4 regions of the Gordonia prachuapensis genome follow, and region 4 is predicted to be linked to each of the others. Evidence: predicted binding sites of a transcription regulator. Region 4 holds the regulator's gene; each other region holds the start of a gene.
The links. Region 4 encodes LexA, which represses DNA repair genes until DNA is damaged. Its sites were predicted from a motif close to CGAACANNTGTTCG; they were not measured.

Region 1 (7,996 bases), on a different contig from region 4:
GATGTTCGGCCCAGTAGGTCCACAGTCGCGGACCGTAGTCGTCGAGGTCGGGCAGGGCGATGCCATGTCCCCCAAGCCGGGCGATGGTGGCGTCGGAGCGGAAGTCGACGGTCAGCGCGATCGTGTCGAGCAGAATCGGTGGGATGCCCTGTTGGGTGGCGACGAGATCTCGCATCACCCGGAAGGCGCCGGCACCCGACAGCGTGACGACCGGGGCGACGAGGCCGTTCGGGATCACGTTGTGACCGTGGGGGCCTCGGAAACCCGGGGCGATCGCGTTGTACATGTCGGTGATGGTCCGACGCCGTGGGTCGGCGAGGTGGTGGACAAGGCCGCTGCGCTCCGGGGTCACGGCACACAACGCCACGATGGCATGCGCGACGAAGTCGACGGGCACGATGTTCGTGTGTCCCAGATCGGGGAGGGGCAGCGGCAACGACGACGGCAGGACGCCCAGGCGTTTGAGGTGACCGAAGAAGTAGTACGGACCGTCGATCTTGTCCATCTCCCCGGTCCGCGAGTCGCCGACGACGACGGACGGTCGATATACCCTCCACCGCAGCCCTTCTCGCGTCCGGACGATCTTCTCCGCCTCGAACTTGGTGCGGTGATAGGGGGTGGGGAATCCCTGGCCGGAGTCGAAGTCGTCCTCGGTGAAGGTCCCTCGGTGGTCGCCGGCCACCGCGATCGACGACACGTGATGCATGAGGGCGCCGGCGGCGAGGGCGAAGTCCGCGACGTGTGCTGTCCCCTCGACGTTGACGGCGTGCGTGACATCGGCGTCGGCCGACATGTCATAGACGGCGGCGAGATGGATGACGTGGTCGATCTCGGGCAGGTCGGCGGCATCGATCCCGAGGCCGGGTGTGGTGAGATCCCCGGCCAGCGCGGTGACCCGGCCGGCGTTGTCGACGGTCGCGAGGAACTCGCTGAAAACGGGTAGCGAACCCGTCCGGACCAGTGCGAAGATGCGGGCGTCGGCTTCGACGGTGAGCAGGCGTTCGATGACCCGGCGCCCGATGAAACCGTTGCCGCCGGTGATGAAGTAGGTCGTCATGATGTCGGTGATCCGATCTCGTGAGGCTGCTGGACCAGCGTGACGCTTCTTACTGCCGAGTAAGAAATCCGTTGCAGACAGGGTGACACTTACATTGACGAATGGCAAGATCCCGACCGGTCGGTGTCGACCCGAGGTTCCGGGCGACATCGTGCGGATCCGGCAGGTCGTCACCGACGCGTTCGGTCAGCCCGACGAGGCCGATCTCGTCGACGCTCTCCGTGCCGATGCGCTGGCGTGGATTCCGGAGTTGTCGATGGTCGCGACCGACCGCGACGGACTCGTCGTCGGCTTCGCGCTGCTGACCCGCTGCCGGGTCGGTGCGGAGCCGGCCCTCGCGTTGGCGCCGTGTGCGGTCGTCGGGGACCTGCAGAACACAGGTGTCGGGACGGCGGTGACCGTCGCCGCGCTCGACGCGGCCCGGTCGCGGGTGACCGCGGGTGCCGACGAGAACCTGGTGGTCGTCCTCGGACACCCGGAGTTCTATCCGCGCTTCGGATTTCGCCGAGCTTCCGAGGTGGGCATCTCGGCGTCCTTCGAGGTTCCCGACGACGCGCTGATGTTTCTCGCGCTCGACCCGAACCGGCCGATTCCGACGGGTGTCATCGAGTATCCGCCCGCGTTCGGGGTGTGAGTGCGGCGCCTCCTGCCGTCAGGACAGATGGCGTGGTTGCGGCCGGCTCTTGTGTGACCAGTCCTCGCCGACCGATTCCTGGCGGCCACCGAGATGTTCGGCGCGGATCGTGCCCTCGCGCTCCAGGCGGATGACGATCGATTTCGACGTCGGACAGTTGCTGCCGAGCGCGGTCGAGTCCAACGGGACGAGCGGGTTGGTCTCCGGGTAGTACGCCGCGGCGGTACCACGGGGGATGTCGTACTCGACGATGCGGAAGTCGGTGGCGTACCGGAGTTCGTCGTCCTCCCACACGCTCACCAGATCGACGATGTCGCCGTTGTCGTACCCGAGCGCCGCGATGTCGTCGCGGTGCATGAACACCACCCGGCGCCCGCCCTCGATGCCGCGGTAGCGGTCACTCAGCCCGTAGATGGTGGTGTTGAACTGGTCGTGACTGCGCAGCGTCTGCAACAGCAGGTGCTTGTCCGGGATCTGCATCACGTCCAGTGGGGAGACGGCGAATTCGGCACGGCCGGAGTCGGTGTCGAATCGCCGCTCGTCACGTGGTGGATGCGGCAGAATGAATCCGCCCGGCCTGCGGACGTTGACCTCGTAGCCTTCGCAACCCGGGACCACGGCGGCGATGTGGCGGCGGATCACCGCGTAGTCGTCGCGCATGGCGAGCCAGTCGATCCCGTACCGGTCGCCGAGGGTGGCGTGGGCGATCTGGGTGATGATCCCGGTCTCCGATTCGAGGTGCGGACTGGCCGGGTCGAGCGGCCCGCGGGAGGCGTGCACCGAGCATGTCGAATCCTCGACACTCACATATTGCGGTCCGGATGCCTGGATGTCTTTCTCGGTGCGGCCCTTGACCGGCAGGATCAACGCGGTCTCCCCGGTCACCAGGTGGGATCGGTTCAGCTTGGTCGACAGTTGGACCGACATGCGGGTCTTGCGCATGGCGTCGGCGGTGACCCGTGAGTCCGGCGCGGCATCCACGAAGTTGCCGCCGAGACCCATGAAGAACTTCGCCTTGTCGTCCCGCATGGCGCGGATCGAGTCGACCGTGTCATGGCCGTGCTCGCGCGGCGGGTCGAATCCGAACTCCTGCTGCAGGGAATCGAGGAAGCCCTGCGGCGCACGCTCCCAGATGCCCATCGTGCGGTCGCCCTGGACGTTGGAATGTCCGCGCAGCGGCAGCAGACCCGCTCCCGGTCTGCCGATGTTGCCCTGCGCGAAGGCGACGTTGCACAACTCCTTGATGATCGCGACCGCGTTGCGGTGCTGGGTCAACCCCATCGCCCAGCAGAAGACCGTCTTGCGCGAGTCGCGCAGCATGCGCGCGGCTTCGGTGATCTCCGCCCGCGTCAGGCCGGTCTCGGCGAGCACGTCGTCCCAGTCCAGCTGCCGCAGGTGATCGCGCCATGCGTCGAAGCCATGGGTGTGGGTCTCGATGAACTCGTGGTCGAGAGCGTCCCACTCGATGAGCAGCGAGCCGATGGCCTGCATGAGGGCGAGGTCGCCGCGGGGTCGGATCTGGAGGTGGAAGTCACTGAGGTCGGTGCCGCGCCCGAGGACGCCGGACGGGCTCTGCGGATTCTGGAAGTGGAGGAGACCGGCTTCCTTGAGCGGGTTGATCGACAGGATCTTCGCGCCGTTGCGTTTCGCCTCCTCCAGGTGGGTGAGCATCCGCGGATGGTTGGTGCCCGGATTGTGGCCCTGCAACACGATCAGGTCGGCCTCGTGGACATCGGAGAGGACGACGCTCGCCTTGCCGATGCCGATCGACTCGGCGAGTGCGATCGAGGTCGACTCGTGACACATGTTGGAGCAGTCGGGCAGGTTGTTGGTGCCGTAGGCGCGCGCGAACAACTGGTAGGCGAAGGCGGCCTCGTTGGAGGCGCGCCCGGAGGTGTAGAAGATCGCCTCGTCCGGGTCGAGTTCGTTCAGTTGCGCGCCGATGAGCCGGTAGGCCTCCGGCCAGTCGATGGGCTCGTAGTGGGTGCCGCCGGGACGTTTGATCATCGGATGGGTGATGCGTCCCTGCTTGCCGAGCCAGAGGTCGGTGCGTGACGCGAGATCCTCGATCGAGTGGCGGGCGAAGAACTCCGGGGTCACGCGCGACCTGGTGGCCTCCTCGGCCACCGCCTTCGCACCGTTCTCGCAGAACTCGGCAGGATGACGGTGTCCGGGGTCCGGGTCGGGCCACGCGCAGCTCATGCAGTCGAAGCCCTCGGCCTTGTTGAGTTCGAGCAGTGCCTCCCCGGTCCGGAGGATGCCCATCTCCCGCAGCGACCGCGCCATCGACACCGCAACGGCCGGCACTCCCGCGGCCTTGCGTTTCGGTTTCCCGACGTGCAGATCGGCCTCGTCATAGTCGAGGGTGTCGCCGGTGTCACGGCTGTGTGCCGATCGGTTCCTGGCCATGGGGGAAGGCCTCCTCACGCAATTCTGGGCTGTGACTTCGAGCTTAGGGAATCGAGCGCCCCGGGGTTGGGATTCGAACACATGTTCTATAACCTGGAGGGGTGGGCTGGGACCAAGGGCCACCGACGTGGTCGGAGATGGAGCGGGTGCTCTCCGGGCGGGCACCCGGACAGGGGCGCCCGGGGGAGATGTTCGGTCCCGGCGACAACACCGGAGACGGCGGCGACAGCCCGGCCTGGTCCCGCAAACGCGGCTCCTATCGGGCCGAGGGGGTCGATCGCGGACGGTCGTCGGTGGCGTACGCGGAACTGCATGCACACAGTGCGTACAGCTTTCTCGACGGCGCCTCGATGCCCGAGGAGATGGTGGAGGAGGCGCAGCGTCTCGGCCTGTCCGCACTGGCCCTGACCGATCACGACGGCTTTTACGGGATCGTGCGATTCGCCGAGGCGGCAAGGGAATTCGACCTGCCGACGGTCTTCGGGGCCGAACTCTCCCTGGAACCCGATGCCGCCCGGACCGGAGTCGCCGACCCGCCGGGCGAACATCTTCTCGTCATCGCCCGTGACAGTGAGGGCTACCGGCGCCTGTCGCACACCATCGCCGACGCGCACATGCTCGGCGGGGAGAAGGGCCTGTTGCGCTACGACGCCGACACGCTGCCCGATCGGGCGGGCGGACATTGGCTGATCCTCACCGGTTGCCGCAAGGGCGCGGTGCGGCGCGCGCTCGATCGCGGCGGTCCGGCGGCGGCGCGGGATGCGCTCGCCGGGTTGGTCGACCGGTACGGGCGCGACGATGTCGTCGTCGAACTCACCGCCCAGGGGCTGCCCGTCGACGACGAACGCAATGCCGTCCTTGCTGCGCTGGCCGGCGACTTCGGGCTGGCGACGGTGGCGACCACCGGCGCGCATTTCGCCGGTCCACGACGACGCCGGCTGGCCACCGCCGTCGCCGCGGTCCGGGCCCGCACCGACATCGAGACCATCGACGGGTGGCTGCCGGGTGTCGGTGGCGCCCATCTGCGCAGCGGGGACGAGATGGCCCGGCTGCTGTCCGGGCACCCCGAGGCCATCGACAACGCCGTCGGACTGGCGGCCGATTGTGCGTTCCGGCTGGGATTGATCGCACCGCAGCTGCCGCCGTTCGACGTGCCCGCCGGTCACACCGAGAACAGCTGGCTGCGGGAGAAGACGATGGCCGGGGCGCTACGCCGTTACGGACCGCCTGGTGCACACCCGCAGGCATATCGGCAGATCGAACACGAACTCGCCATCATCGAGACGCTCACCTTCCCCGGGTATTTTCTGGTCGTCGCCGACATCGTCGATTTCTGCAAGGCCAACGACATCCTGTGCCAGGGGCGGGGCAGCGCCGCGAACTCCGCGGTCTGCTACGCCCTCGGCATCACCAATGTCGACCCGGTCGCCAACAAGCTGCTGTTCGAACGCTTCCTCGCACCCGAGCGTGACGGGCCGCCCGACATCGACGTCGACATCGAATCCGATCGGCGCGAAGAGGCGATCCAGTATGTCTATCGCCGCTACGGGCGTGATTTCAGTGCACAGGTGGCCAACGTGATCACCTACCGCGGCAAGTCCGCGATCCGGGACATGTCGCGGGCGCTGGGTTATGCCACCGGCCAGCAGGATGCGTGGAGCCGGATACCCGACGAGGCACCCGACGACGTCACCGCGCTGGCGTCGGAGATTCTCGGGATGCCGAGACATCTGGGCATCCACTCGGGCGGCATGGTGATCTGCGACCGGCCCATCGCCGATGTCTGTCCGACGGAGTGGGCGAGGATGGAGAACCGCAGCGTCCTGCAATGGGACAAGGACGACTGCGCCGCGATCGGGCTGGTCAAGTTCGATCTCCTCGGGCTGGGCATGCTCTCGGCGCTGCACTATGCGATCGACCTGGTCGCCGAGCACAAGGGGATCGAGGTGGACCTCGCCACGCTCGACCTCACCGAGCCGGAGGTCTACGAGATGCTCTGTCGCGCAGACTCGGTCGGGGTGTTCCAGGTGGAGTCGCGCGCGCAGATGGCCACCCTGCCGCGGCTGAAGCCACGCAACTTCTACGACCTGGTCGTCGAGGTGGCCCTGATCCGTCCGGGACCGATCCAGGGTGGGTCGGTGCACCCCTACATCCGCCGGCGCAACGGCATCGAGGAGCCGAGTGTCGAACATCCGTCGATGCGCAAGGCGCTGGATCGCACCCTGGGTGTGCCGCTGTTCCAGGAGCAGCTGATGCAGCTGGCCGTCGACGTTGCCGGGTTCGACGCATCCGAAGCCGACCAGTTGCGGCGCGCGATGGGCTCCAAACGCTCGCCGGAACGCATGGAACGTCTGCGCACGCGGTTCTACGAGGGGATGGAGGAGTTGCACGGGATCACCGGGGAGGTGGCCGACCGGATCTTCGAGAAGATGTCGGCGTTCGCGAACTTCGGTTTCCCGGAAAGTCATTCGCAGAGCTTCGCATCGTTGGTGTTCTATTCGTCGTGGTTCAAGCTGCACCATCCAGCCGCGTTCTGTGCGGCGCTGCTGCGAGCCCAGCCGATGGGTTTCTACTCTCCGCAGTCCCTCGTCGCCGACGCCCGCCGGCACGGGGTGGTGGTTCATCGGCCCGACATCAACAGATCGTTGGCGCACGCGACGCTGGAGAACCAAGGTCTCGAGGTCCGGCTGGGCCTCGGCGGGGTGCGCGGTGTCGGCGACGACGTCGCCGAGCGGATCGTCGAATGCCGCACCCGGGACGGCGAATTCCGCGACGTCACCGACGTGTCCCGGCGCGCGGACCTGTCGGTGGGTCAACTCGAGGGCCTCGCCGGTGCGGGGGCGTTCTCGTGTTTCGGGGTGAGTCGCCGACAGGCGTTGTGGGAGGCCGGAGCGGCGGCGACGGTGCGCCTCGAGCAGTTACCTCTCGAGGCGGCCGCATCGACACCGACGCTTCCCGGACTCTCCGATGTGGAACTGGCGGCCACCGATGCGTGGGCCACCGGCATCACCCCGACCTCGTATCCCACGCAGTTCCTGCGGCCACGATTGGCGGCGATGGGGGTGATCCCGGCGGACGGGTTGCTGGCGGTGGCGGACGGATCGCGGGTGCTGGTGGCCGGTGCGGTCACCCATCGTCAGCGTCCCGCCACTGCTTCGGGTGTCACCTTCATCAACCTGGAGGACGAGACCGGGATGGTGAACGTGGTGTGTTCGGTCGGGTTGTGGACCCGGCACCGGAATCTGGCACACTCGGCGTCGGCATTGCTGATCCGCGGCACCGTGCAGAATGCCGAGGGGGCGGTGACGGTGGTGGCGGAGCGACTGCAGCGCTTGGATCTTCGCGTGGGAACACGTTCCCGCGACTGGCAGTGACGTAGGGATGCCGACAACGAGAGTGGGGGAGCCATGCCGCGGCAGATCGTGGTGACAGTGAAGCCGGGAAGCAGCAAAGGGCCACTGGTGGAGACGAATCCGACGGGTTCGATGACCGTCTACGTGCGCGAGCCGGCTACCGACGGCCGGGCGAACAAGGCCGTGGCACAGATCCTGGCAGAGCACCTCGGGGTGCCCAAGAGCAAGATCGCGCTCGTGGGCGGCGCGACGTCGCGGACCAAGCGGTTCCGCGTCTACTGACCTCACACCCGGGTCACCGACCCGGGGTGATCACACGGCGCCGGCGAATCCGTTCTGCCGCCACGCCTCGTAGACCACGATGCTGGCGGCATTGGCGAGGTTGTGCGATCTACGCCCGGCCAGCATCGGGATCCGCACGCGATCGGTGACCTGCGGCATGTCGAGAACCTCGGCGGGCAGCCCGGTCGGTTCCGGCCCGAACAGCAGCACGTCGCCCGGTTGGTAGTCGATGTCGGAGTGATAGCGCGACGCGTGGGCGGT
Region 2 (7,996 bases), on a different contig from region 4:
GACCTCGGACACCGGCCGTGAGGTGCGCGACTACCACCGCACTGTGAAGGGCCCGATGCCCGACGGCTCCCGCTACCATGCGCTCGATCCCGACGTCTTCTACTGGGCGCACGCCACCTTCTGGTACGGCAACATCCGCTGCGCCGAACGTTTCGGCCCCCGCATCACCGAGGCGGACAAAGAGGCACTGTTCCAGGAATCGCGCGCCTGGTTCGCCATGTACGGCATCAGCATGCGTCACTGCCCGGACACCTACGAGGACTTCCTCGAATACTGGGACCACATGTGCCGCAATGTTCTTCGGGACCACGCAGCCGTCCGGACGGTCCTCGACATCAGCGAGCTCCCGCCGCCGCCGTTCCTGTCACGGCTACCACGGAGCTGGTGGCGGAAGATCGCGACGCCCGGGCAACGCTTCTTCCTCTGGCTCACCACAGGCCTGTATGACGCCCCGATCCGCGAGATGATGGGCCTGACGTGGACCGACCGCGACGAACAACGTTTCACCCATTTCTGTCGTGCGGTACGCGTGGCGATGGCCCTGGTGCCGCGTCGCTACCGCGCCCATCCTCGAGCCCGCGACGCATGGGACCGTGTTTCCGGTCGGACACCGGCCGACGCACCGTTGGTCCACACACCGACACGCAACCTGCCGCCGGAGACCGAACGCGACAACCCCATGCACTACTGCCCGGTGCATGCCTCGCGCCGGGCGACCCATCCGGGTCGGGTCGGTTGATACGACGCAGATGGTCGCCCGGCGCTCAGCGTTTCGGCCACACTATTGAGTTCTCAAAGAACGAAAGCTGTTGCCGCAGTGGACCAAGCCTTGATATCAGGCAGCTGCCGGAAGTCCGTCGACGTTTAGGTTGCGCCGGTTGTAAGCGGGCCTGGGGGTGCGGGTCGGGTCGATGTCAGCCGGTGGGATCAACCTCGGATGCCGGTCTCTGCCCATCACGACCTCCCAGCCGCGGGCGTGTACCTCGGCGTGGCAAGTCGAGCACAGGAGGCAGCCGTTGTCCAGATCAGTGAGACCACCGTCGACCCAGTGGACGAGGTGGTGGACGTGGCTCCATCCAGCCGGCGCACCACATTTCACGCAGCACTCATCGCGCACGCCGATCGCCCGGCGCTGGTGGTGGGTGAAGAGACGTTTGTCGTGACCCATGTGCAAGGGCACCCGCTCGCCATCGATCACCACCTCGGACACTGTGGTGTCGCAGGCCAGCATTCGGACAGTCGCCTCCGAGACCGGACCGAGCCAGGGTAGAGCCGCCAGGTCGGGCGCATCGGCCGGGATGGTGACCATGACCAAGTGCCGTGGCGCGCCCGTCAGGTGGGTATCCCCGCCCACAGCCGCATCGAGGACCTGATCGAGCGCATCTGCGCGACGACGACCAGCCGAGCGCGGATCGGGTGACCCGTCGGGTTCGGGACGCTTGATCGACAGCGACTGGAGAAGCGCCACGAGCTTCTCCCCCACAACACTGTCCAGACTGCCGCGCACCTCGAGGCGTCCGTCGTCGTCTTGCCGCCAATCAACGACATTGAGCCCCCGATCTTCGGACGCCGGCAGCCCGCCGGTCTCGTCGGCGACCTGGTTGCCCTTGGATCTGGCGTGCGCTGCCACTTCCGCCGGCGTCGCACCCGAGAACACCTGCGCCAACAGATCGACCTCGTGCGCGGTTCGTTCGTCGTCAGGCAACGCAACCGGACTGCGGCGTTGGATGTGCGCCATCCCCTTCGCCACCGAGTCCACATGCTCAGCCGAGATTGCGCCATCGGCAGCGTGTTTCGCGAGTTTCGGCGAAGCATCGAGCGAGCCCGCGATCCGCAGCAGTCGAACAACCACCGAGGGGGCGAGGCCCATCTCGATCAGCAGCTGGCGCGTTGTTCCACCGGACCGCTTGGCCACGCCGAGCCGCTCCATGGCCCGCACATGTGCGGCCAGCTGATGATCGACCACGTTGCGGGCCTTCACCAACGACGCCGTGGCGTCGAAGACCTCTCGACCCGATGCGTTTTCCCGACGGTGACGACAGCAAGGCTGTCGATCACGTTTTGAACTCCCCCGATGTTCATGTGACCAAGGTAACCGAACATATGTTCGACTGTCAAGGGTATTTTCGAACTTGTTCGAATCAGGAATCAGAATGTGGTCGTCGGTTCTACTTACAGTTCCGGGCTACTGCTGCCCCAGCCCCCGCTGCATCGCCTGACGCACCCGTTGCGCCTCCCGCCGGGCGTACGGGTTGGCCAGCCCGGCCCGGGAACCCGCGAGCTTGGCCCCGATGTGCTCGCCGACGGTGATCGGCGAGTAACGACTCCCGGCACCGACGCATGAGGGCAGGGTGGAGATCGTCGCGTCGATGTTGCCGTCGTGGAAGAAGGCCGCCGACCGGCGCCGCTCGATCGACCCGTCCACCACCGGTGGCTTCACCCGGTGCAGCGTCGACATCCAGCGTTCGTTGGTCCAGCGCGCCATGAGATCGCCGAGGTTGATCAGCAGGGCTCCGTCGGCCGGCTCCACGTCGTGCCAGTCACCGGCGCGGTCGAGGACCTGCAGTCCCTTCACCTGGTCGGCCCAGAGAACTGTCACGATCCCGTAGTCGGTGTGCTCACCCATCCCCGTCAGCTCACCGTCGAGGTCGACATCCCCGGGCGGCAGGGCGTAGTTGTTCATCCGCAACACGTCGAGCGAGTGGTCGGTGTATCCGTCGAAGAAGTCCGGTGGCAGGTCGAGCGCCTCGGCGAAGATGCGGGTGAGCGTGTGGGCGACGCGGGACGCCTCCGCGAAGTACGCCGACACGGCCGCCTCGAAATGGTCGACGGACGGCCACGTGTTGGTGGCGTACTGGTCCTGCGGCAATTCGAGATCGGGATGGGCCGCAGCCTCGACGCCGACGTTGTACGCCTCGAAGAAGTCGTTCATCCGGTCGGCCGGCTCCACACCCAGGCTCAGCGACAGCGACAGCGACTCCGACTTCGGCGGCGAGTACCCGCGATTGATCTGCGGCGGTGTGCGGTAGGCCTTCTTGTCCTCCAGCGGCAGGGCGAAGAAGTCGTCCATCACGGCGGTGAACTCGTCGATGACCGCCGGCGGGATCTGATGACCGACGATCTGGATGAAACCGACATTGGTCGCGGCGTGGTCGATCTGGGCGGCCACGACCGCACGATCGGATGCGCTGCCGTTGGCCGTGAACGGGGTGATGTCGATGATCGGCACCGAGAACGTGCCCGTGGGGTTGTCGACTACCGCACTCATGACACCATACTGGCACCGAATCCGCGGTCCCGCTGAGCTGGCTTTTCGCGTATCTCCCGATTCCCGGCACGGAACTCGCCGGGCGCCCACGACGGTGCCGGGACACGTAGTTCGGCAACGATATTCGACACAACAAAGACCGTGCACATGCGACATCCGCTCGATCAGGGCTGCAGGCGGACGGCCTCCCACAGGTCGTCCGTCCTGGTCAGCCGAACCCGGTTGTGCAATCGGTTCGCCCTGCCCTGCCAGAACTCGACCACCTCGGGCACCAGCCGGAAACCACCCCACGACGGCGGCACCGGCACCTCGGCGCCGTCGTCGAAACCGCCGAACTCGGCGGCCACCGCGGCAGCGCGCTCCTCTAGCTCCGTGCGGCTGCCGATCGGCTCCGACTGTCGGGATGCGTACGCCGACAGCTGCGAGCCGCGGGGACGCATGTACCAGTACTCCTGCGTCTCCTCCATCGTCACGTGCTCGACCGGGCCGCGGAAGTGCACCTGCCGCTCCAGCCCGATCCATGGAAAGGTCACGGCCGCATAGGGGTTGGCCGCCAGATCGTGGCCCTTGTCGGAGTCGTAGCCGGTGTAGAACACCACACCGTCGGCGCCGACACCCTTGCACAGCACCGCCCGCGTCGACGGGCGACCCGCGGCGTCGGTCGTACCGAGGACCATCGCGTTGGGTTCGGCGATCCGCGCCTCGACGGCCTCCCGCAGCCAGACGGTGAACAGGTCCAGCCACGGCGGATCGCCACGCAGCCATGTCGGATCGAGATTTTCGCGGACCCCGTCGGCACCGGCAGCCCGGTCACCCTCACCGACGTTCGGCGGGATACCGCCGCCATAGCCGACCCGCATGTTGGGCAGGTCTATCGGATCGTCGGCCACGAGGTGAGGCTACTCCGCGACACGCCGCGCCGAGCCGTCTGGCGCGCCGGTTACCGATCGGTAGCCCGCGGCCGGGGTCCTGACCTACAGTCCTTTACAGGTTCCCGTGCGATCCGACACGGCGCAGCGTCGACGTTAGGCGGTTCCCGATGTCCAACTCAGTCCCCGACGATTTCGTCCCCGGCCTCGAGGGCGTGGTGGCGTTCACCACCGAGATCGCCGAACCGGACAAGGACGGCGGAAATCTGCGCTACCGCGGCGTCGACATCGAGGACCTGGTCGAGAACCACGTGACCTTCGCCGACGTGTGGGCACTGCTGGTCGACGGCGGATTCGGCGACGGGCTGCCGCCTGCCGAACCGTTCCCCCTGCCCGTCCACACCGGCGACGTGCGCGTCGACGTGCAGGCCGCGCTGGCGATGTTGGCCCCCATCTGGGGCTACAAACCCCTGCTGGACATCGACGACGACACCGCCCGGGCGAATCTGGCGCGCGCCTCGGTGATGGCGCTGTCCTATGTCGCCCAGTCGGCCCGCGGCATCCATCAGCCCGCGGTTCCGCAGGACGTCATCGACGAATGCGACACCGTGACGGCCCGTTTCATGACGCGATGGAAGGGCGATCCCGACCCGAAGCACATCCGGGCGATCGACGCCTACTGGGTGAGCGCGGCCGAACACGGCCTGAACGCATCGACGTTCACCGCGCGGGTCATCGCGTCGACGGGCGCCGATGTCGCAGCGGCCCTGTCGGGGGCGATCGGCGCGATGTCCGGGCCGCTGCACGGCGGCGCGCCGGCCCGTGTCCTGCCGATGATCGAGGAGGTCGAACAGACCGGGGACGCACGCGGTCTCGTCCGCGGCGTCCTGGACCGCAAAGAGAAGCTGATGGGGTTCGGCCACCGCGTCTACCGGGCCGAGGATCCACGTGCCCGGGTATTGCGGCGCACCGCACAGGAACTGGGCGTCCCTCGCTATGAGGTCGCCGCGGCCCTCGAACAGGCGGCGCTCACCGAACTGCGGGAACGCCGGCCCGACCGGGCCATCGAGACGAATGTCGAGTTCTGGGCGGCGGTGATCCTCGACTTCGCCGAGGTCCCGCCGCACATGATGCCGGCGATGTTCACGTGCGGCCGGACCGCCGGCTGGTGCGCACACATCCTCGAACAGAAGCGACTGGGAAAGCTGGTCCGACCGGCCGCGATCTACACCGGCCCCGCTCCACGACGACCCGAGGACGTCGCCGGTTGGGGCGACGTCAGCGTCGCTCCAGGCCTCTGATCTGCCACATCCGTGTGGCACGCCGCCGCGCGCACTGCGGTCATCGTGTCGTAGGGTCATAAACCAGACATAACGATTGCCCGAAATCCACCGACCGCACACCCTGGTCCTGCAGTAGCGTCCGAAACGGGAGTACGTTCCCGCCGGCCACGTCCTTGATCACGATCCGCACGGATGATCCGGTTGCAGGCAGGGCGACGGGAGCGACCGAGACCGTACACCGCTCCCCGTCGTCGACGATGTCGATGCGCACGAGTTGCAAGGGAGCGAGATATGTTCCGATCCGCCTGGCGCGAGGTGCACAAGCCGGTGTTCATCACCGCATCCCTCATCATCTTCGCGCTGATCCTGTTCTCGGTGATCGCCGCGAGCGCCGCCGCCGACGCGTTCGACCAGTTGAACGAGTGGATCACCTCCGGCATCGGCTGGTGGTACATCCTGATCGTCACCGGCTTCGTGATCTTCGCGCTCTACTGCGCCATCAGCCGCATCGGCACCATCAAACTCGGCAGAGACGACGAAGAGCCCGAGTTCGGCGTGATGAGCTGGTTCGCGATGCTGTTCGCCGCCGGCATGGGCATCGGTCTCGTGTTCTACGGTGTCGCCGAACCGTTGTCGCACTACATCACGCCGCCGGAGGCCGGCGGGATCGAGGCATCGACCGACGCCGCCGCCAATCAGGCGATGGAACTGACCCTGTTCCACTGGGGTCTGCACGCCTGGGGCATCTACGTCGTCGTCGGTCTGGGCCTGGCCTACATGACCTTTCGCAAAGGCCGTCCGCTGGCGGTGCGCTGGCTGCTGGAACCCCTACTCGGTCGCGAACGGGTCGAGGGATGGATCGGGCACCTCGTCGACGTCGTCGCCATCGTCGGCACCCTCTTCGGTGTCGCCACATCGCTGGGCTTCGGTATCCAGCAGATCTCCGCGGGTCTCGAATACCTGGGGTGGTTGACGGTGACCGACCCGATCATCGTGCTGATGATCGCCGCCATCACCGGCCTGGCGATCTTCTCGGTCGTCACCGGCGTCACCAAGGGCCTGCGCTGGCTGTCCAACATCAACATGGCGGTCGCCGCGCTGCTGGCCGCGTTCGTCTTGATCCTGGGCTCCACGCTGTTCTTGCTCCAGTCGTGGGTTCAGAACATGGGCAACTACATCGCCTCCCTGCCGGAGCTGATGCTGCGTACCGCGCCGTTCGCCGACGACGGGTGGATGGCCGGTTGGACCATCTTCTATTGGGGCTGGTGGATCAGCTGGGCGCCGTTCGTCGGCATGTTCATCGCCCGCATCTCGCGTGGCCGCTCCATCCGCGAATTCATCGCCGGTGTGCTGTTGCTGCCGACCTTCATCAGTGCCATCTGGTTCACCATCTTCGGCGACTCCGGCATCCTCCGGCAGCAGCAGGAGGGGAACATGCTCGACGCCGACGGCGCGGTCGACGCGAGCACGTCGTTGTTCCAGTTGCTCGACGGGTTCCCGCTGGCGGCGGTGACCAGCGTGATCGCGATCTTCGTCGTGATCATGTTCTTCGTGACCTCGTCGGACTCGGGCTCGCTGGTGGTCGACATGCTCTCCACCGGCGGCAAGATCGAGACCCCCGTCGTCACCCGCGTGTACTGGGCGAGCCTGGAGGGCGTCGCGGCCGCGGTGTTGTTGCTGGTCGGTGGCACGGATTCGTTGACCGCGTTGCAGACGATGTCCATCGCCACAGCGGTACCGTTCTCCATCGTCATGGTGTTGGCGTGCGTGTCGCTGCTCCGAGCGTTCCACTACGACATCAAGATGCAGCCCAGGTTCTTGCACCTCAGTTTGGGCGACGACCACGAACCTGCCGAGGCCTTACCCCACCGCCACGAGAAACCTCGACGTGCGATGTCGGCGACGTTCGCCGGGCTGCCCGACAATGCCGATCAGCCCGACAACGGGTCCCTCATCGTTGCGGTCCACGAGGTGCCGCACCACGCGGTCACGGTGAACCCGGAGACCGGATCGTTCGCCATGGGCGACTACACCGAACCCGAGGACCCGCTCGCCCACGACGGTGCCGGGGATCACGTCACCCAATCTGACGACGCCGGAACCTCGTCCAGCCAATCGTGACGAAAACTGCGGCGACGCAGAGCATCACGACGACAGGCGTCCACTGCATCGGGTCCACGGGCACCAGCGGGGTGTGAGTGAACGGCGAGAGGTCGGTGACCCACTGCGGAAGGTCGAACATGCCCGACAGCGGCCCGAGCAGTAGTGATCCGATGACCACGATCCATCCGAGGTGGGCCAACGCCGGGCGGATCGCGTAGAGGGCGATCGCCAGCGTCACGACGACCAGCACCGCGGAGATCTGGGCGGCAGCGGTCTGCGCGGCGTTCGCCGCCGGGGTCGCCCACCCACCGCCGGCGAGGCCGGACCCGATCACCATGCCGACGGCGGCGACCGCCATCAGCGTGATCGCGCCCACCGCTGCGATGCCGACGTAGGTGACGTAGTAGCGGGTGCGCGACGTCGGTGTCGTGAGCACGACCTCGGCACGGTTGGCTGCTTCCTCCGCACGCAGG
Region 3 (7,996 bases), on a different contig from region 4:
ACGAGTGAGGTGCTCGAGCGTCTGGGCGTCGACGCCCGATCGGCGATGCCCGCCGCCTCGCACTGACCTGCCGTCAGGGGCGGGTTCGGGAATCCGCCGGTTCGCCTGCGCCGGCCCGAGACGAGGTGTCCCCTGTCGGGTTCTGCGCTGTCGGGTTCTGCGCTGTCGGGTTCTTGCGTGTCGCTCCGCTCTTGCCACCCGACCGACCGGTGCCCTGCGGACGACGCGGGCGACCGGGTCGGGGGCTGCGATCGCGGTTCGCGAACGCCAGCCGCGCCACCAGCAGCACGACGACCAGACAGATCAACGCGAGGAACCACGACCAGCTGCTGACGGCCGCCGTCGCCGGGTCGGGATAGGTCGAGTCCGCGCTGAAGTCCGCGGGTTCGCCGGCCTGCGGGGACCACCGGACGGTCCGTTCGCCGACCTGCTCGCCGTTCGTCGCGGTGACCGGACCGCCGAACACGATGGTCAGCTCCACCAGGTCGCGCCCGGCGGTGAGGTTGGTGAGATCGGCGTTGCCGCGGAAACGGACGACGTCGCCGCTGCGTTGCGCGCTGAGGTCCATGCTCATCGCCGCGTCGCCATAGGCCGCCGCGACGATGTCCCCGAGCTGTCCGAACTGTCCACTGGTCAGGTCGGTGAAGACCGCGCGGGTGCCCACATAGGGCGGTTCGGGTTCCTGGCCGTCCTCGGCGGATGATTCGTCCTCGGGTTCGTTCTCCTCCGGATCGGGCACCGTCGAGTACTCCGACATCGTCACCCGCGACGCCATCGACTCCGGTACGTCGAGTTGCGGCGCGCCGCGTGGGTTGTCCGGGGAGGTCGCCACGATGACGGTGCCGGAGAACCGGTCGCCGACCGTGGTCGAACGCTCGAGACAGCCACTGAGCGCGGGAGTGGCGACCACGAGCGACAACAACAGCAGGATCGCTGGCCAACGGGGAGACGAACGCACGGTGTCATCGTGCCAGACGACCGCCTCGGCACGTGGTCGACGCACCCGGCCACGTCGTCGCGGTGGTTCGCCGATCAGCGTCGGCTCGGATCAACGGCGGTGCAGGGCCAGGTGCGCGGCGATACGCCCGCTGGCGCCGGTCACCCCTCCGCCCGGGTGTGTCGACGCCCCGGCCAGGAACACGCGGTCGGCGCCGGGGACCCGGTGCCCGGACAGATCGGGATGCGGACGCCAGAAGAACATCTGGTCGATGCTCATCTCGACGTGCATGATGTTGCCGCCGATGAGGCCGAGTTCCTGCTCGAGGTCCTCCGGGGACTGGATGTGGGTGTGTCGGATGTGGTCGCCGATCCCGGGGGCGTGGCGGTCGAGTTCGGCGACCACGGCTGCGGCGGCCTGCGGCGCGGCCTGCTGCCATGGCGTGCCGTCGGCGAGATGCCGGGGATGCCACTGCGCCCACAGGTTGATCAGGTGCTGACCCGGAGGGGCGATGGTCGGGTCGACGGCCGAATACGCCATGGCGACCACCGCGGGACGCTCGGGCAGGGCCCCGACGCCCGCCGCGACCTGCGCCCGTCGCAGATGCGCGCGGTCGGTGACGAGCAGCCCCAGCGCCGATCCCACCCCGTGGGGCGGGAGGTCCGTGGGCAGGTCGGGGTAGTCGGGGAGTGCATCGGTGCCCAGGCGGACGGCCATCCCGATCCCGTCCCCGACGACGATCTGTGATCGCCATCGATCGACGACCTCGCGGTCGTATCCGCCGGCGGCGAGCAGGTCCAGCGTGCTCAGCACGTGACAGGCGGCGACAACCGTTCTGGCGCAGCGGCCGTCCCCGTCCGCGGTGTCGACCCGCCAGTGGTCGCGGCAGCGCGAAATCGCCGCGGCGGGCCGGCCGGTGGCCACCTCGCCGCCGTCCGTGGCGATCCGGCGCAGCAGGGCCTCGGTGAGGGCGCCGCTACCGCCGATGGCCCGGCCGGGCGGGATGTCGTGCTGGAGCGCGGCGAAACCGATCATCGGTGCGGTCCCGGGTGCGTTCATGGGCGGCCCGGACTGCGCACCGAACCAGGCCAGTGCGGCCTTGAGCGGCTCGGCGGTGAACCACCGGTCCAGCAGGGCGTCACCAGAGGACATCAGTTCCTGGGTGAGGGAGAGCATGCTGCCGGTGCGCCGCCCGACCGGCCCGGACCGGGCGGTGGTGGCCGTGGCCCCCAGTCCGGCGAACGCGGTCGCGAATCGTCCCGGTCCGGCGGCGGAATAGAACGACCGCATCACCGCCCGCGCCCGCGGCCGCCAGACCTCGACGAACCGTCGGTACGCCTCGGCATCGGCGGTGCCGACCGACTGCGCTATCGACGCGCACGTCGCGTCGAGGTCGGTTCGGAAGATGATGGGCGATGACGATGCGGTGCCGGGTGCGAACGCCCACGGATCGCAGTCGACATAGCGCAGACCGTGGCCGGCCAGGTCCAGTTCGTCCGGGATCGGAGAGTGCCGGATCATCAGATGCGCCGAGGAGCCGCGATCGACCCGATAACCGGGGAACCGCTCGACCGTCGAGACCGCGCCGCCGGGAATCGCGTCCCGTTCGAGGACGAGCACCGATCTGCCTGCCTGCGCGAGGTACGCCGCCGCCACCAACCCGTTGTGACCGGCGCCGACCACGACGGCGTCGAGCATGGGATGACCGCCCGACGATGTGGGCGTCCGTCGAAGGCGGCGCAGGCCGGTCATCGGGGACGGCGGGCGTGGTCGGGCAGGTGGCTCGGGGTCAGGGGCAGCGGCCTGCCGAGGAAGGCGAACGGGCGCGGATCGCCGGTGAAGGTGAAGTTGCGGAGCACGTCGGTGAATCCCAGGCGCCGATACAGGGACCAGGCCCGGTTGTCCTCCGCGGGGATCTCCGGTGTGGACAGCAACACCGTGCTCTCCGGCCGGTTCTCGAGGAGACGACCGAGCAGCCACTGGCCGATGCCCTGACCCTGCGCGGTGGGATGGACGTGGATCTCGGTGAGCTCGAAGTAGTCGCGGGTGATCTCGTCGACGACGTCGGCGCTGTGGCCGGCATGGCGCAATCCGACGCGCAGCTGCTGGTTCCACCACTGGTCCGGAGCGCCGCGGTACCCGTAGGCGATGCCGACGAGTATTTCGTCGTGTGGGTCGGCGACGGGCCGTCCGAGACGGCGCCGCGCGACATCGGACGACCGGATCCCGGTGGGGGCCGTGGTCGCGACGGCACCCACGGCGCGCCAGCCGGGACGGGTGATGTGGTCGCGCCAGAGGGCCGCGCGATGAACCTCCGTCCCGCGCGGATAGTTCATCGCGGTCACATAGATGTCCAGCGCCGGGTCGAGCCACACGTGGGCATCCTGGCCGGTCAGGTCAACGAGGCGGATCGTCAACGAACGTCTGTCCTCTCGTCGAACTCTCGGCATCCGGGTCGGCGGCCGTCTTGAACGTGTCCTACCCGCTAGCTATATTGAATATGTCGAACGGGTGTTCGATGAATCAGCCTCCGCAAGCTGTTCTGATCGCCCGACGACACGAGGCGTCGGCTCCGGCGGCGAACGAGGGAAGCGTTTGCTGTCGGGCCGGCGTTGTAACAAGGCAGTAGTAGGCAAACCGGTGACGAACCAGGGAGGTGACGATGCCGAGCTCGATCCGTTCGCCCCGGTCGACGGCGGATGTCGACCCGATCGTCGTCCGACGCAGCCGCGACCTGCTCGACCGCGCCCATGTCCTGTTCGACAACGCCGATGGTGTCACGGATTCCGCCGAACGGTTTCGCCAGTTCTACCTCACGGCGCTCCGGGCCGCGGGCGCGGTCCTGGAGATCCACGAGCCCTCGACGCGGCCCGCTCGGCGGAGGCATTCGCGCAGCGCATGGAACCGCCTGCCCGTCGTGATCCCGGCTCTCGCGGAGCACGCCGACTTCTTCGCGGCCCGGTCCCACCTCCGCCTCGACATCGAGTCCGGCCTGGTGCGCGCGGTCGACGACCGAGTCGTCGCGCAGACCCGTTCGCGGGTGATCGGCCTGCTCGACGATGTCGAAGAGCTCCTGATCGCCTACGAACAGGGCAAGTCGGTCGACCCGGACATCGCCCCGGATCGGTCTGCGTGAACCTGTGGATCCGACGCAACCAGAGGTAATGGTGGTCGCCGGAAGATTCTGCTCGTATCATGAGGTTTGAAGCCGTACAAGCGGCTCTATGGGCGTCGACGACGACCGCGGTACCAGGACGGATCGCGGGCGGGGTCGGTTGGAGTTGGGATAAGGAGGGTCGGTGCCTCTCTCGGAGCACGAGCAGCGCATGCTCGAACAGATTGAAAGCGCTCTGTATGCCGAAGACCCGAAGTTCGCGTCGAGCGTCAAGCGTCGCCGCCTCGGAAGGTCGTCCAGTGGTCGGCGTCGTCTGCAGGCGGTGGCGATCTTCGTCATCGGCCTGGTTCTGCTCGTGGGCGGACTCGTCGTCGAAGTTCGTGTCGGTGGGTTCCCGATCATCAGCCTCATCGGCTTCCTGATCATGTTCGGGGCGGGCCTGATGGCACTCTGGGGCGGCGACGGTCGATCCTCGGGTGGCGACCAAGGGTCCGGAACGACGGCAACCAAGCAGGCGAAGGCCGGCGGGCCGAAACGCAAGTTCTCTGAACGCATGGAAGATCGCTTCAACCGTCGGTTCGAGCAGGAGTAGCCCCGCTCGACCTGTCGGTACGCATCTCGGCGTCAGGCCGCACACCTCATCGGTGTGCGGCCTTCGTCGTTCCCGGGCCCGCCTAGCGACCCCACCGTGGTCCGCGCCGGACTCCCCACGCCGCCCCACCCGGTTCCCCCACAGCGCCCCACCCGGGCTCCCCACTTCGCCCCACCGTGCTCTCGTGACAGTCAGACAGCCGTATCACCAGCATCGTTGACATCATCTGGCCCCATTGATCCCACCGGCTGACCGGGCCACACGCCGGGCGCGTCACTGCGACGACTGGGTGAAACATGCCACTGAACTGGTAATTCTCGATAGTGTGGGGCGAGAGTGGTGTGTTGGGGGTGGAAAGTGGTGGAAAGTGGGGTACTGTGGCAGCACTGGGTGAGACGGACCGGACGTCGAACCCGGTGGGGCAGGAGGTGGCGACATGTCCGTGCGATTTGTCGGCACCTACACGCCCAGGCTCGACGACAAAGGGCGACTGACGTTGCCCGCCAAGTTTCGCGATGCATTGGCAGGAGGGGTGATGGTCACACGAGGCCAGGACCGCAGCCTGTCGGTGTATCGGGCCGAGGAGTTCGACGCGATCGCTGAGCAGACGATGGCGGCGTCGCGCAACAACCCCGAGGCGCGGGCGTTCCAGCGGTACTTCTTCGCGAGTACCGATGAGCAGCGACCCGACGGGCAGGGCCGGATCACCCTGTCATCCGAGCATCGGACCTACGCGGGCCTGTCGAAGGACTGTGTGGTGATCGGTGGGTTCGACCACCTCGAGATCTGGGACGCCCAGGCATGGCGCGACTACCAGAGCGCCCACGAGGAGGACTTCTCGGCCGCAGGCTCTGCCGCATTGGACACCTTGCTCTGAGCAAGCTCGATGGGGCAGTCGGACAAGTGAACAGCGAATCGGGTGGGTCGAGGCCTCGGCCCGGCGCGACCCTGGCGTACTTCCCCAACGCCAGGTGCGTGATCGGGTCGAGACCCCGCCCCATCGGACATGCCGGCGCGCTCGGTCTCGAACCGAGGCGTGCCGGTTTCACCTGTATTCACGTCGAACCACACAGTCCGAGGAGAGGGTCGGTGGACGCACGCGAGGACGAGCCGAAGGGCCACGGCGGCCGGGCCGACCGCTCCGGCGAACACGGCCACCTCCCCGTTCTGGCCGACCGGATGATCGAACTCCTCACACCTGCCCTCGGCGGTGCCGACCCGATCGTCGTCGACGCGACCCTGGGGGCCGGAGGTCACACCGAACTGATGCTGGCCGCCAACCCCCGCGTCCGGGTCATCGGGATCGACCGGGATGGTTCCGCACTCGACATCGCCGGCAAGCGGCTCGCCGGACACGGTGATCGGTTGATTCTGCGGCAGGCACGATTCGACGAGATCCCGGCGGTCCTCGACGATCTCGGCATCGACCTGATCGACGGTGCGCTGTTCGACCTCGGCGTGTCGTCCATGCAGCTCGACCGAGAAGACCGCGGATTCGCCTACGCCGTCGACGCACCCCTCGACATGCGGATGAACGCGGGCGACACCACAACGGCCGCAGACATTCTCAACACCTACTCGCACGGCGACCTGGCACGCATCCTCTCGGCATACGGCGAAGAGCGTTTCGCCGGCCGGATCGCATCGGCGATCGTTCGCGAACGTGAGCGCGAGCCGTTCCGCACCAGCGCGCGCCTCGTCGAACTGCTCTACGCGACGATCCCGGCAGCCACCCGCCGCACCGGTGGACACCCCGCCAAGCGGACGTTCCAGGCGCTGCGGATCGAGGTGAATCACGAACTGGACGCGCTGACGCGTGCCCTGCCCGCGGCGCTGTCGGTACTGCGGGTCGGTGGACGCGTCGCCGTCATGAGCTATCAATCACTCGAGGACCGGATCGTCAAGCGGGAGTTCGTCGCCCGGACGACCTCGACGTCGCCGAAGGGCCTGCCGGTGGAGTTGCCCGGGTCCGCACCGGACTTCCGGCTCGTCACCCGGGGCGCGGAGCGCGCCGACGACGACGAACGTGCCCGCAACCCGCGCTCGGCCCCGGTTCGGGTCCGTGTGATCGAACGTGTCGAGGAAAAGGACCGCGCATGACCCTCACGCACGACATCGCCGTCGACGACGAACAACCGGACACGAGTGGACGCGAGCGTCTGACCGACGGAGCCAAGGCGCGGACCACGAGATCTCGTGCGGCGCAACGGGCCATCGCGCGGCGCGAGAAGCGCCGCGAGCGGGAGGCCCGGGTGACCGAACGCGCCGAGGCGCGATCGGCGACCCGTCCGCGTTCGTCCGTCCCGCTTCGTGCCCGCATCACCGGCGTCCCGTTCGTGGTCCCGGTCATCGCATTGCTCGTGGTGGGTCTCGGGCTCAGTCTGTGGCTCTCCACCAAAGCCGCTGCCGATTCCTACAAGCTCGGCGTGGAACGGCAGGAGAACCAGGCCCTCGTGGATCGCCGCGACTCGCTCAAGCGGACCTACGAGTCCGGCAACTCCGCACCCGAATTGTCGGACAAGGCTTCTCAGCTCGGCATGATCCCGGCGCAGAACCCCGCGCGGATGGTCGTGGACGGGCCGGGCAAGCCGAGGATCATCGGCGAACCGGAACCCGCACAGGGGAGGGCCCTGCGATCGATCAACCCGCCGACGGAGCCGGATCCGGTCGAGACCATCGACCCGAAAGAGGTCGACGACTCCCAGGGGTTGCCCGGCACCGCAACCGATTCCGACGAATCCGGCGGGGCGGACGATTCCAACGAGACGGCCGACACCACCGAACCGGACGATGCGCAGACGCCCGAGGCCGCAGCCGGCCAGGCGCCGGCGAACGGGGGGCAGGCGGATCCGGCCCCCGGGGCGACCCGGCCGACGTCGCCGACGGTTGCTCCCGCGCCGAATGTCCTGCCGCCGAACGGCAACGCGCCGAGCTCAAATTCGGCGGAGTCGCGGTAACGGAGCGGACAATTGGCAACCATGACACGTGCCGTCTTCCAACGCTTCGACGCGAGTGGATCCGGTGGCGGGCGAGGCGGTCGGAGTGGCCGCAACTCGGCATCGTCGGGTCGCGGTCCCCGACGGCCCGACTCGTTCCTGGGGCGGAGCCGGATCGCCGGCATCATCGTGATCCTGGCCGTCGTGGCGGTAGCGGTCCGCATGGTCGTCGTCCACACGATCGAGGCGTCGTCGATCTCCGCCGAGGCCGCACAGCAGCGTGAGTACACCGAGATCATGACCGCCAAGCGGGGTGCGATCCTCGATCGCAACGGCCGCCCGTTGGCCTACACCGACGAGGCGCGGGCCCTGACGTTCCTGCCGAAGGCGGTTCGCACATCGATCGAGGAGGCGCA
Region 4 (7,996 bases):
GCCTATGCGCCGACCGTGTGGCCCGGTGAACGACCCGTGTACGACCCGGCGACTGCGGCACCGGTCCCCGACGAGGAACGCGAAGTGGAGACCAAACGGTTCACCGACGCCGCGGCCACAGTGGCCGCACGATTGCGGGAGCGGGCATCTCATGCGTCCGGTGCCGCGGCGGAGGTGCTGTCGGCGACTGCCGGCCTGGCCGAGGACCGTGGCTGGGTGGGCGCGGCATCGGGGCTGATCGCCAAGGGGAGCACGGCACCGGCGGCCGCGGTGCTCGCCACCGAGCAGTTCGCGGCGATGTTCACCAAGCTCGGTGGCCTGATGGCCGAGCGGGTCACCGATCTGAACGACGTCCGCGACCGCGTCGTCGCCGAACTGCTGGGCGTCCCCGAGCCCGGTGTCCCCGAACCCGACGAGCCGTCGGTCCTTCTCGCCGACGACCTCGCACCGGCCGACACCGCGGGACTGGACCCCGCGAAGATCACCGCGCTCGTCACAAGGCTGGGCGGGCCCACCAGCCACACCGCGATCATCGCCCGCCAGCTCGGCATCCCTTGCGTGGTGGCGGTTTCGGGCCTCGCCGAGGTGGCTGCGGGGACCCCCGTGCTCGTGGACGGGACGGCCGGCACCCTGGAGGTCGAACCGGATGCCGCCGAGGCGACAGCGCAGGTCGAGGAGAGCCGGCGGATGGCGGCACTCGTCGCGAACTGGTCCGGGCCCGGGCAGACCGCGGACGGACGGCACGTCAGCGTGCTCGCCAATGTCGCCGACGGAACGTCGGCGCGCACCGCGATGAAGTATCCGGTCGAGGGCGTCGGTCTGTTCCGGACGGAGCTGGCCTTCCTGGATCGCTCGGATGCGCCGTCGGTGGAGGAGCAGACCGGTCTCTACCGTGAGGTTCTCGAGGCGTTTGCCGGGCAGAAGGTCGTCATCCGCACGCTCGACGCCGGCTCCGACAAACCGCTGAAGTTCGTCACGCAACTCGATGAGGCCAACCCGGCGCTCGGCGTCCGCGGTAACCGGATCGCCGGTGAGCATCCGGACATCCGGACGGCCCAGCTGGATGCGATCGCCGCGGCCGCGCAGGGCCGCGAGCCCATTCCGTGGGTCATGGCGCCGATGATCGCCTCCGCCGCGGAGGCCGCCGAGTTCGCCGCGCCCGTCCGGGAGCGCGGCTTGGTCGCCGGGGTGATGGTGGAGGTGCCCGCTGCGGCGATCCTCGCCGAAGCCATTCTCGCGGAGGTGGATTTCGTCTCGATCGGGACCAACGACCTCACGCAGTACACGATGGCGGCGGATCGCATGTCGGCGGAACTCGCGGCCCTGACCGACCCGTGGCAGCCGGCCGTTCTCGCGCTCATCGCGCGGGTGGCAAGAGCGGGCCAGGAGGTCGACAAGCCGGTCGGCGTGTGCGGCGAGGCGGCCGCCGATCCGCTACTCGCTTGTGTCCTCGTCGGACTCGGTGTGACGTCGCTGTCGTCGGCGCCCGCAGCGGCGGCGGCAGTAGGCGCACGATTGGCGCAGACCACTACGGAACAGTGCCGGGCCGCCGCCGACGCGGCGCTGGCCACCTCGGACCCGGCGGCCGCGCGGGCGGCTGCGACCGCGGCCCTGGAGAGCTGACCGCCGGGCGCGACCTCAGACGCGGCGCATCACGGTGACGACCTTGCCGAGGATCGCGGCATCGTCACCGGGGATGGGTTCGAAGAGTTCGTTGTGCGGCATGAGCCAGACGTGACCGTCCTTGCGCTTGAACGTCTTCACCGTCGCCTCGCCGTCGATCATCGCGGCGACGATGTCGCCGTTGTCGGCAACGCTCTGCTGCCGGACGACCACCCAGTCCCCGTCGCAGATCGCCGCGTCGATCATCGACTCGCCGACGACGCGTAGCAGGAACAGCGACCCCTCGCCGACGAGTTCGCGGGGGAGGGGGAACACGTCTTCGACGGCCTCTTCGGCGAGGATGGGGCCGCCGGCCGCGATTCGTCCGAGTACCGGGACGAACGTCGGAGTGGGCAGGTCATCGTTCTCGGCCGCAGCAGACGTGCCGCCCGGCGGGACGTGCTGGTCGCCGTCCTGGATGTTGACCGCGCGGGGCCGATTGGCATCGCGTTTGAGCAGGCCCTTGCGTTCGAGAGTGCGCAGCTGGTGTGCGACCGAGGACGTCGACGTGAGTCCGACGGCGTCCCCGATCTCGCGGATGCTCGGCGGATAGCCGCGTTCGCGGACCGACGCACGGATGTACTCGAGGACCCCGCGCTGGCGGGGGGTGAGGCTCGCTTCCGCGGCCGCGGGGTCGACAGCCGGGTCGGAATCCGACGGTCCGGTTGCCGTGTCGGGTCGATCGATCCCGCGGGCGGCGCCGCGCCGTCCACCGGACCTGTTTCCACCGGCCCTGTCAGTCATCTGCGTAGTCCTTTCTGTCGAGCACCCGGCGGTGCCGGGCACTGCGGTTCCGGACGCTTCGGGGCGAACTCCTCGATGCCACTGTTCGGTTGCACTGGTCGGTTGCACTGTTCGGTTGCACTGTTCGATCCCGCTGATCGAGACCCGGCTGCTGTTCTGTGTCCCGCTGTTTTGTGTGTGCTGCTGTCTTGTTCCTGCTGCCGACAGTAATCGAACATTCCCGGTTGTTCAAACATGTGTTCGACGTGTGTCGAGACTTTGTCGGAGTGTCGTGTTAGGTTTCGAACATGCGTTCCATCGAACACGTGATCGATCACGATGTCGATCCCGGTGAGCCGGTGGGGCCCGATCCGTATCCGCACTCGATCAGGAGGACACGTTCGATGAGCACCGCGACGATCAGCACCACGACGATCAGCACGACAGAACTGATTCAGCCCGGCCGGCAGTCCGTCGGGAACCCGCACCGTGCGGGCCGGGTCGGGGCGCCGGTCACCCGCCCGCCGCGACGGGGCGCTCACACGCCGGTTCGTCCGGCCGATCGCCGACCCGTCGGTCAGCCGGCGCGTCCGGGGACGCATGTCGCCGGCACGCGTTGTGACGCACCGGTGGTGGACCGGACCGTCATCGCGCGCCGACGAGCCACAGCCGCTTCCGTCCTCGTCGGTGCCGCACTCGCGCTGATGGTGTGGGTCGTCGCGATCGTCGGCTCCGACTACGCGGCCTCGGTCGAGCCGGCCCCGGTGGGTACCGAGGTCGTGCATGTCCGGCAAGGCGATTCGCTGAGTACGATCGCGGACCGGGTCGCCCCGGGTGTGCCACGGGACGCGGTGATCGCGCAGATCGTCGAGCGCAACGATCTGTCGAGTTCGGGCCTGCGTGTGGGGCAGGCGTTGGTCGCCCCCGCGTACCGCTGAGACCCGGGCGGTATCCTCGATGGCACAGGGTCCGGCCGGGAACCGGCACGGCGTGGCGGGTATCCGGTGCGCCGTTGTGTCCCGAGACGTGCGTGAGGACGACATGCGCTGCCCGTTTTGCAGGTACGAAGACACCAAGGTCGTCGACTCGCGTGTCGCCGACGAGGGGCAGGCGATCCGACGGCGCCGGTCGTGCGCGAGCTGTGGTCGCCGATTCTCGACGGTGGAGAGCGCGGTGCTGTCGGTGGTGAAGCGCAACGGCGTCACCGAGCCGTTCAGTCGCGAGAAGGTGATGCGCGGTGTCCGACGCGCCTGCCAGGGCCGAGACGTCGCCGAGGATGCGCTCGCGCAACTCGCACAGCAGGTCGAGGACGCGGTCCGGGCATCTGGATCTGCCGAGATCCCCAGCAACGAGGTGGGGCTCGCCATCCTCGGGCCGCTGCGCGACCTCGACGAGGTCGCCTATCTCCGCTTCGCGTCGGTGTACCGGTCGTTCGATTCGCTCGAGGACTTCCAGCGTGAGATCGATGATCTACAAGGCGATCTCACCCACCGGAAGACGTCGCGGGCCTCGGTGACCGAATAGTCACGAGACCGCCGGCGCGGCTCATCTGAACGCGTCCAGTGCCCGGATGGCGCGTTTCTCCGAGATCGGCCGCGCGGTGCCGAGTCGCTGTGCGAACAGTCCGACCCGCAACTCCTCGACCAGCCAGTGGGCGTGTTCGTCGAGCGCGGCACGACGTCCGGGTGATAGCTGCGCGCCGCGCTGGTTCCAGTGCGCGACGACGCGGTCGACGGCGGCCAGGCCGTCGCGGTCACGTGCAGCGGCGGCCGGCAGCTCGGTGAGGCGTTCGATCGCCGCGTCGAGGTACCGGGGCACGTGGACCAGATGGTCGCGGGAGGTGGCCGCGACGAAGCCGTCGAAGACGAGGTTCTCGAGCTGGTCGGCGACGTCATCGGCGGCAACGGATCCGCTCAGTCGATCGATCTGTGCCCGCAGGGGTGCCACTCGCCGGAGCGCGTCGGTGGCGAGCACGAAGTAGTCGGGGGCCGCGTCGCTCACCGCAGGTCGCAGCTCGTCGCGGAGACGATCGAATTCCGCGGCCGACCCGACGCGTTCGAGACGATCGGTGGCGGCGACGTCGCGGATCGCGCGACGGGTGCAGTCGGCGACCAGGTCGTCAGGGTGCCGATACGGGCTCTGGCTCAACGCGAGTCGACCGGGCGCGTCGAGCGTTGCGGTGATCTTGCGCGTCAGGCCGGGAAGAGCGTTGTCCAGCAGTACCCCCACCGCCTCGGCGTGCCGTCGGTTGCGTTCGCCCGCGGTGGCGACGTCGGTGCGGATCACCCCGATCGGGTGGCCGTCGCCGTCGCGCGCGACCTCCAGGCCGGTGTGCCGCGTGACCGTCTGCCCAGCCACGGTGGCGGTGTCCGTGGGGGCGATCTCGCCGATGCCGTCGGCCGTCCACTCCGTGAATATCCGGACGGGCGTGGGCTTCTGGTCGTCGGCGAACCGCTTCTTCAACGCGGCCAGCGACTTTCCGCTCGCCAGCACGGCGCCGTTCCTATCAGCGACCGCGAAGTTCATGGTGAGGTGCGGTGGGATCCGGTCGGGCGCGAAATCGCGTGGGGCCACCGTCATGGTCGTGATGGCGGACAACTCCCGGGCCAGTCCCGTGATGAGTGGCTCCGATCGGGGTGTGAGCCGGGAGAGGGCGAGGTCGGCGAATCGCTGCGCGGGCGCCATCGACTTGCGGAGCGCCTTGGGTAGCGATTTCACCAGCTCCGTCGCCAGTTCGCTCCGCAGTCCCGGCACCGACCAGTCGAACCCCGATGTCCGCACATGGTCGAGTAGCGGCCGTGGGATCACCACGGTGACCCCGTCGTCCGGTGCACCGGGCTCGAATCGGTAGCGCAGCTCGAGGCGGGTGTCACCCTGCTGCCACGCGCCGGGGAAATCGGTGTCGGCAACGGCCACGTCGGTCGCGACGTCCTCGGGGTGCAGGTCGAGCAGTTCGGGGTTCTCGCGTTGGGCCTTCTTCCACCACGTGTCGAAGTGCCGCGCAGAGACCACATCGTCGCCGACGCGGGCGTCGTAGAAGTCGAAAAGTTGCTGTTCGCTGATCACGACATCCCGGCGGCGGGCACGGTGTTCCACATCTGCCGCCGCCTCGAGGAGTTCCCGATTGCGGTGGAAGAAGGCGTGGTCCGTGCGCCAGTCGCCTTCGACGAGGGCATGACGCAGGAACATCTCCCGCGAGGTCGCGGGATCGATCGCGCCGAACTGCACTCGCCGCTTCGCGACCAGCGTGACTCCGTAGAGCGTCACCCGTTCGTAGGCCATCGCCGATCCGCGTTTGGCCGACCAGTGCGGTTCGCTGTGGCTTCGCCGGACCAGGTCGCCGGCCAGTTTCTCCGCCCAGAGCGGGTCGACACCCGCGACCGTGTGTGCGAACAGCCGTGAGGTCTCGACGATCTCGGCCGCCATGATGAACGGCGGAGGTTTGCGGGCGAGCGCCGAGCCGGGAAAGATCGCCAGGCTGGTGTTGCGGGCGCCCAGGAAATCTCGCGAATCACCCTGCCGGGCGGCGATGTTGCCGAGCAGGCCGGCGAGGATGGCGCGGTGGATCGCGTCGGCGTCGCGCTCGGTGGCGGTGGTCGTCCAGTCCAGGTCGCCGACGATGCGGGACAGCTGCCGGTGGAGTTCCTGCCATTCGCGGATGCGCAGGAAATGCAGGAACTCGCGTTCGCAATTGCGGCGGAACTGGTTGCCGGACAACTCCTTACGCTTCTCAGCCAAGTAGTCCCACAGCTCGAGGTAGGCGAGGAATTCCGAACCCGGGACGGCGAACCGCCGGTGGGCGGCGTCGGCGGCCTCCCGATGTTCCGACGGGCGCTCGCGCACGTCGGGGATGGACAGTGCGGCAGCGATCACCAGGACGTGATCGAGACATCCTCCGTCATGCGCGGCGATGAGCATGCGGGCGAGTCTCGGGTCCACCGGGATCCGTGCCATCTGGCGGCCGATGGGTGTGAGAACGGGCTCGTGGTCGTCGCGCCGGGTCTCCCGGATCGCGCCGAGTTCGGCGAGGACCGCCATGCCGTCCCGGATCGCGCGCGCGTCCGGTGGCTGCACGAACGGGAACTGCGACACGTCCCCGAGCTTCAGCGCCGCCATCTGCAGGATGACCGCAGCGAGGTTGGTACGCAGGATCTCCGGGTCGGTGAATGCGGTCCGGGTGTCGAAGTCGTCCTCGGCGTAGAGGCGGATGCAGACGCCCGGGGCGACGCGGCCACATCGGCCGGCACGCTGTCGGGCGCTCGCCTGCGAGATGGGTTCGACCGGGAGCCGGTTCACCTTGGAGCGCGTGGAGTATCGCGAGATGCGCGCGGTCCCGGTGTCGATCACGTAGCGGATGCCGGGGACGGTGAGCGACGTCTCGGCGACGTTGGTGGCCAACACGATCCGGCGTCCGGAGGAGGGGGAGAACACCCGCTGCTGATCGGCGATCGACAACCGGGCGAACAGCGGGACGATCTCGGCACCTGCCGAGGCCCGGTGTCGCAGGGCGTCGGCGGTTTCCCGGATGTCGCGTTCGGTGGGGAGGAACACCAGGATGTCGCCGCTGCGATGTGATGACCACAGTTCACCGATGGCGGTGTCGATCGCCTGCGCCTGGTCGAGATCGCGGTGGTCGTTGTCGGGGTCGCGGGCATCGCCGAACGGGCGATAGCGGACCTCCACGGGATAGGTGCGGCCGGAGACCTCGAGGATGGGGACCTCGGCACCGCCGACGGCATCGGCGAAATGGCGGGCGAAGCGATCCGGTTCGATGGTCGCGGAGGTGATGATCACCTTGAGATCGGGCCGACGCGGAAGCAGGCGTTTGAGATACCCGAGGATGAAATCGATGTTGAGGCTGCGTTCGTGCGCCTCGTCGATGATGAGGGTGTCGTAGTGGCGCAGCAGGGGATCGGTGCCGATCTCCCGCAGCAGGATGCCGTCGGTCATGACCTTGACCAGGGTGTCGGCGCCGGCACGGTCGGTGAACCGCACCGAGAAGCCGATCGCGTCGCCCACCTCGGTGCCGGTCTCGTCGGCGATGCGGCGCGCCACCGAACTCGCCGCGATCCGTCGCGGTTGGGTGTGACCGATCGCGCCACGCACGCCGCGCCCGATCTGCATGCAGATCTTGGGCAGCTGTGTCGTCTTTCCCGAACCCGTCTCGCCGGCGATGACCACCACCTGATGCTCGGCGATCGCCGCGGCGATCTCGTCCCGCGCATCCGACACCGGGAGCTCGGGCGGGAACTCCAGGGCGGGGATCGTCGCCCGGCGTCGTTCGATCCGCGAGCGGGCCGTGGCCACGTCCGCACAGAGCCGATCCCACGCCGCCGGTGCGGGCCGCCGTCCCAGCTTGTCGAGGCGACGACGAAGCTTGTGCGCATCGACGATCGTGAGGTCGTCGAGCGTCTCGAGCAGGGCGCGACGGTCGGCGGCGGTCGGGGCGGACATGATCTGTCCAGGATATGCGGTGGTGTTCAGTGGCCCCGACCACATCCTTGTGCGCCGCGAGTGGCGACCTGGTTCTCGGGACGTCGGTGGCGCCCGGCATCATTGGCGCATGGCAGGTTCACTCTGGCACGGTTTCGCCGACATGGGATCGGTCACC

Region 1: the regulator LexA is predicted to act here: its motif matches at 4,175-4,188, upstream of V1Y59_RS04870 (error-prone DNA polymerase).
Region 2: the regulator LexA is predicted to act here: its motif matches at 2,097-2,110, upstream of V1Y59_RS21305 (HNH endonuclease signature motif containing protein).
Region 3: the regulator LexA is predicted to act here: its motif matches at 3,442-3,455, upstream of V1Y59_RS08865 (SAV_6107 family HEPN domain-containing protein).

The regions. Positions count from the first base shown of each region.
Region 1 is NZ_JAZDUE010000003.1:155,515-163,510, forward strand. It holds gene V1Y59_RS04855 (SDR family oxidoreductase) at 1-1,057, opposite strand, end outside; gene V1Y59_RS04860 (GNAT family N-acetyltransferase) at 1,209-1,691, shown strand; gene V1Y59_RS04865 (FdhF/YdeP family oxidoreductase) at 1,710-4,100, opposite strand; gene V1Y59_RS04870 (error-prone DNA polymerase) at 4,202-7,474, shown strand; gene V1Y59_RS04875 (DUF167 domain-containing protein) at 7,508-7,735, shown strand; gene V1Y59_RS04880 (tRNA (cytidine(34)-2'-O)-methyltransferase) at 7,766-7,996, opposite strand, start outside.
Region 2 is NZ_JAZDUE010000022.1:41,580-49,575, reverse strand. It holds gene V1Y59_RS21310 (oxygenase MpaB family protein) at 1-739, shown strand, start outside; gene V1Y59_RS21305 (HNH endonuclease signature motif containing protein) at 836-1,966, opposite strand; gene V1Y59_RS21300 (isopenicillin N synthase family dioxygenase) at 2,186-3,268, opposite strand; gene pdxH (pyridoxamine 5'-phosphate oxidase) at 3,433-4,128, opposite strand; gene V1Y59_RS21290 (citrate synthase 2) at 4,308-5,438, shown strand; gene V1Y59_RS21285 (BCCT family transporter) at 5,712-7,541, shown strand; gene V1Y59_RS21280 (ABC transporter permease) at 7,498-7,996, opposite strand, start outside.
Region 3 is NZ_JAZDUE010000006.1:126,508-134,503, reverse strand. It holds gene V1Y59_RS08885 (methylenetetrahydrofolate reductase) at 1-66, shown strand, start outside; gene V1Y59_RS08880 (LppM family (lipo)protein) at 74-958, opposite strand; gene V1Y59_RS08875 (phytoene desaturase family protein) at 1,049-2,635, opposite strand; gene V1Y59_RS08870 (GNAT family N-acetyltransferase) at 2,686-3,354, opposite strand; gene V1Y59_RS08865 (SAV_6107 family HEPN domain-containing protein) at 3,600-4,073, shown strand; gene V1Y59_RS08860 (SCO2097 family morphological protein) at 4,237-4,644, shown strand; gene mraZ (division/cell wall cluster transcriptional repressor MraZ) at 5,081-5,521, shown strand; gene rsmH (16S rRNA (cytosine(1402)-N(4))-methyltransferase RsmH) at 5,824-6,744, shown strand; gene ftsL (cell division protein FtsL) at 6,741-7,601, shown strand; gene V1Y59_RS08840 (peptidoglycan D,D-transpeptidase FtsI family protein) at 7,623-7,996, shown strand, end outside.
Region 4 is NZ_JAZDUE010000005.1:4,785-12,780, forward strand. It holds gene ptsP (phosphoenolpyruvate--protein phosphotransferase) at 1-1,623, shown strand, start outside; gene lexA (transcriptional repressor LexA) at 1,639-2,406, opposite strand; gene V1Y59_RS07140 (LysM peptidoglycan-binding domain-containing protein) at 2,694-3,323, shown strand; gene nrdR (transcriptional regulator NrdR) at 3,427-3,909, shown strand; gene hrpA (ATP-dependent RNA helicase HrpA) at 3,931-7,839, opposite strand; gene V1Y59_RS07155 (aminotransferase family protein) at 7,949-7,996, shown strand, end outside.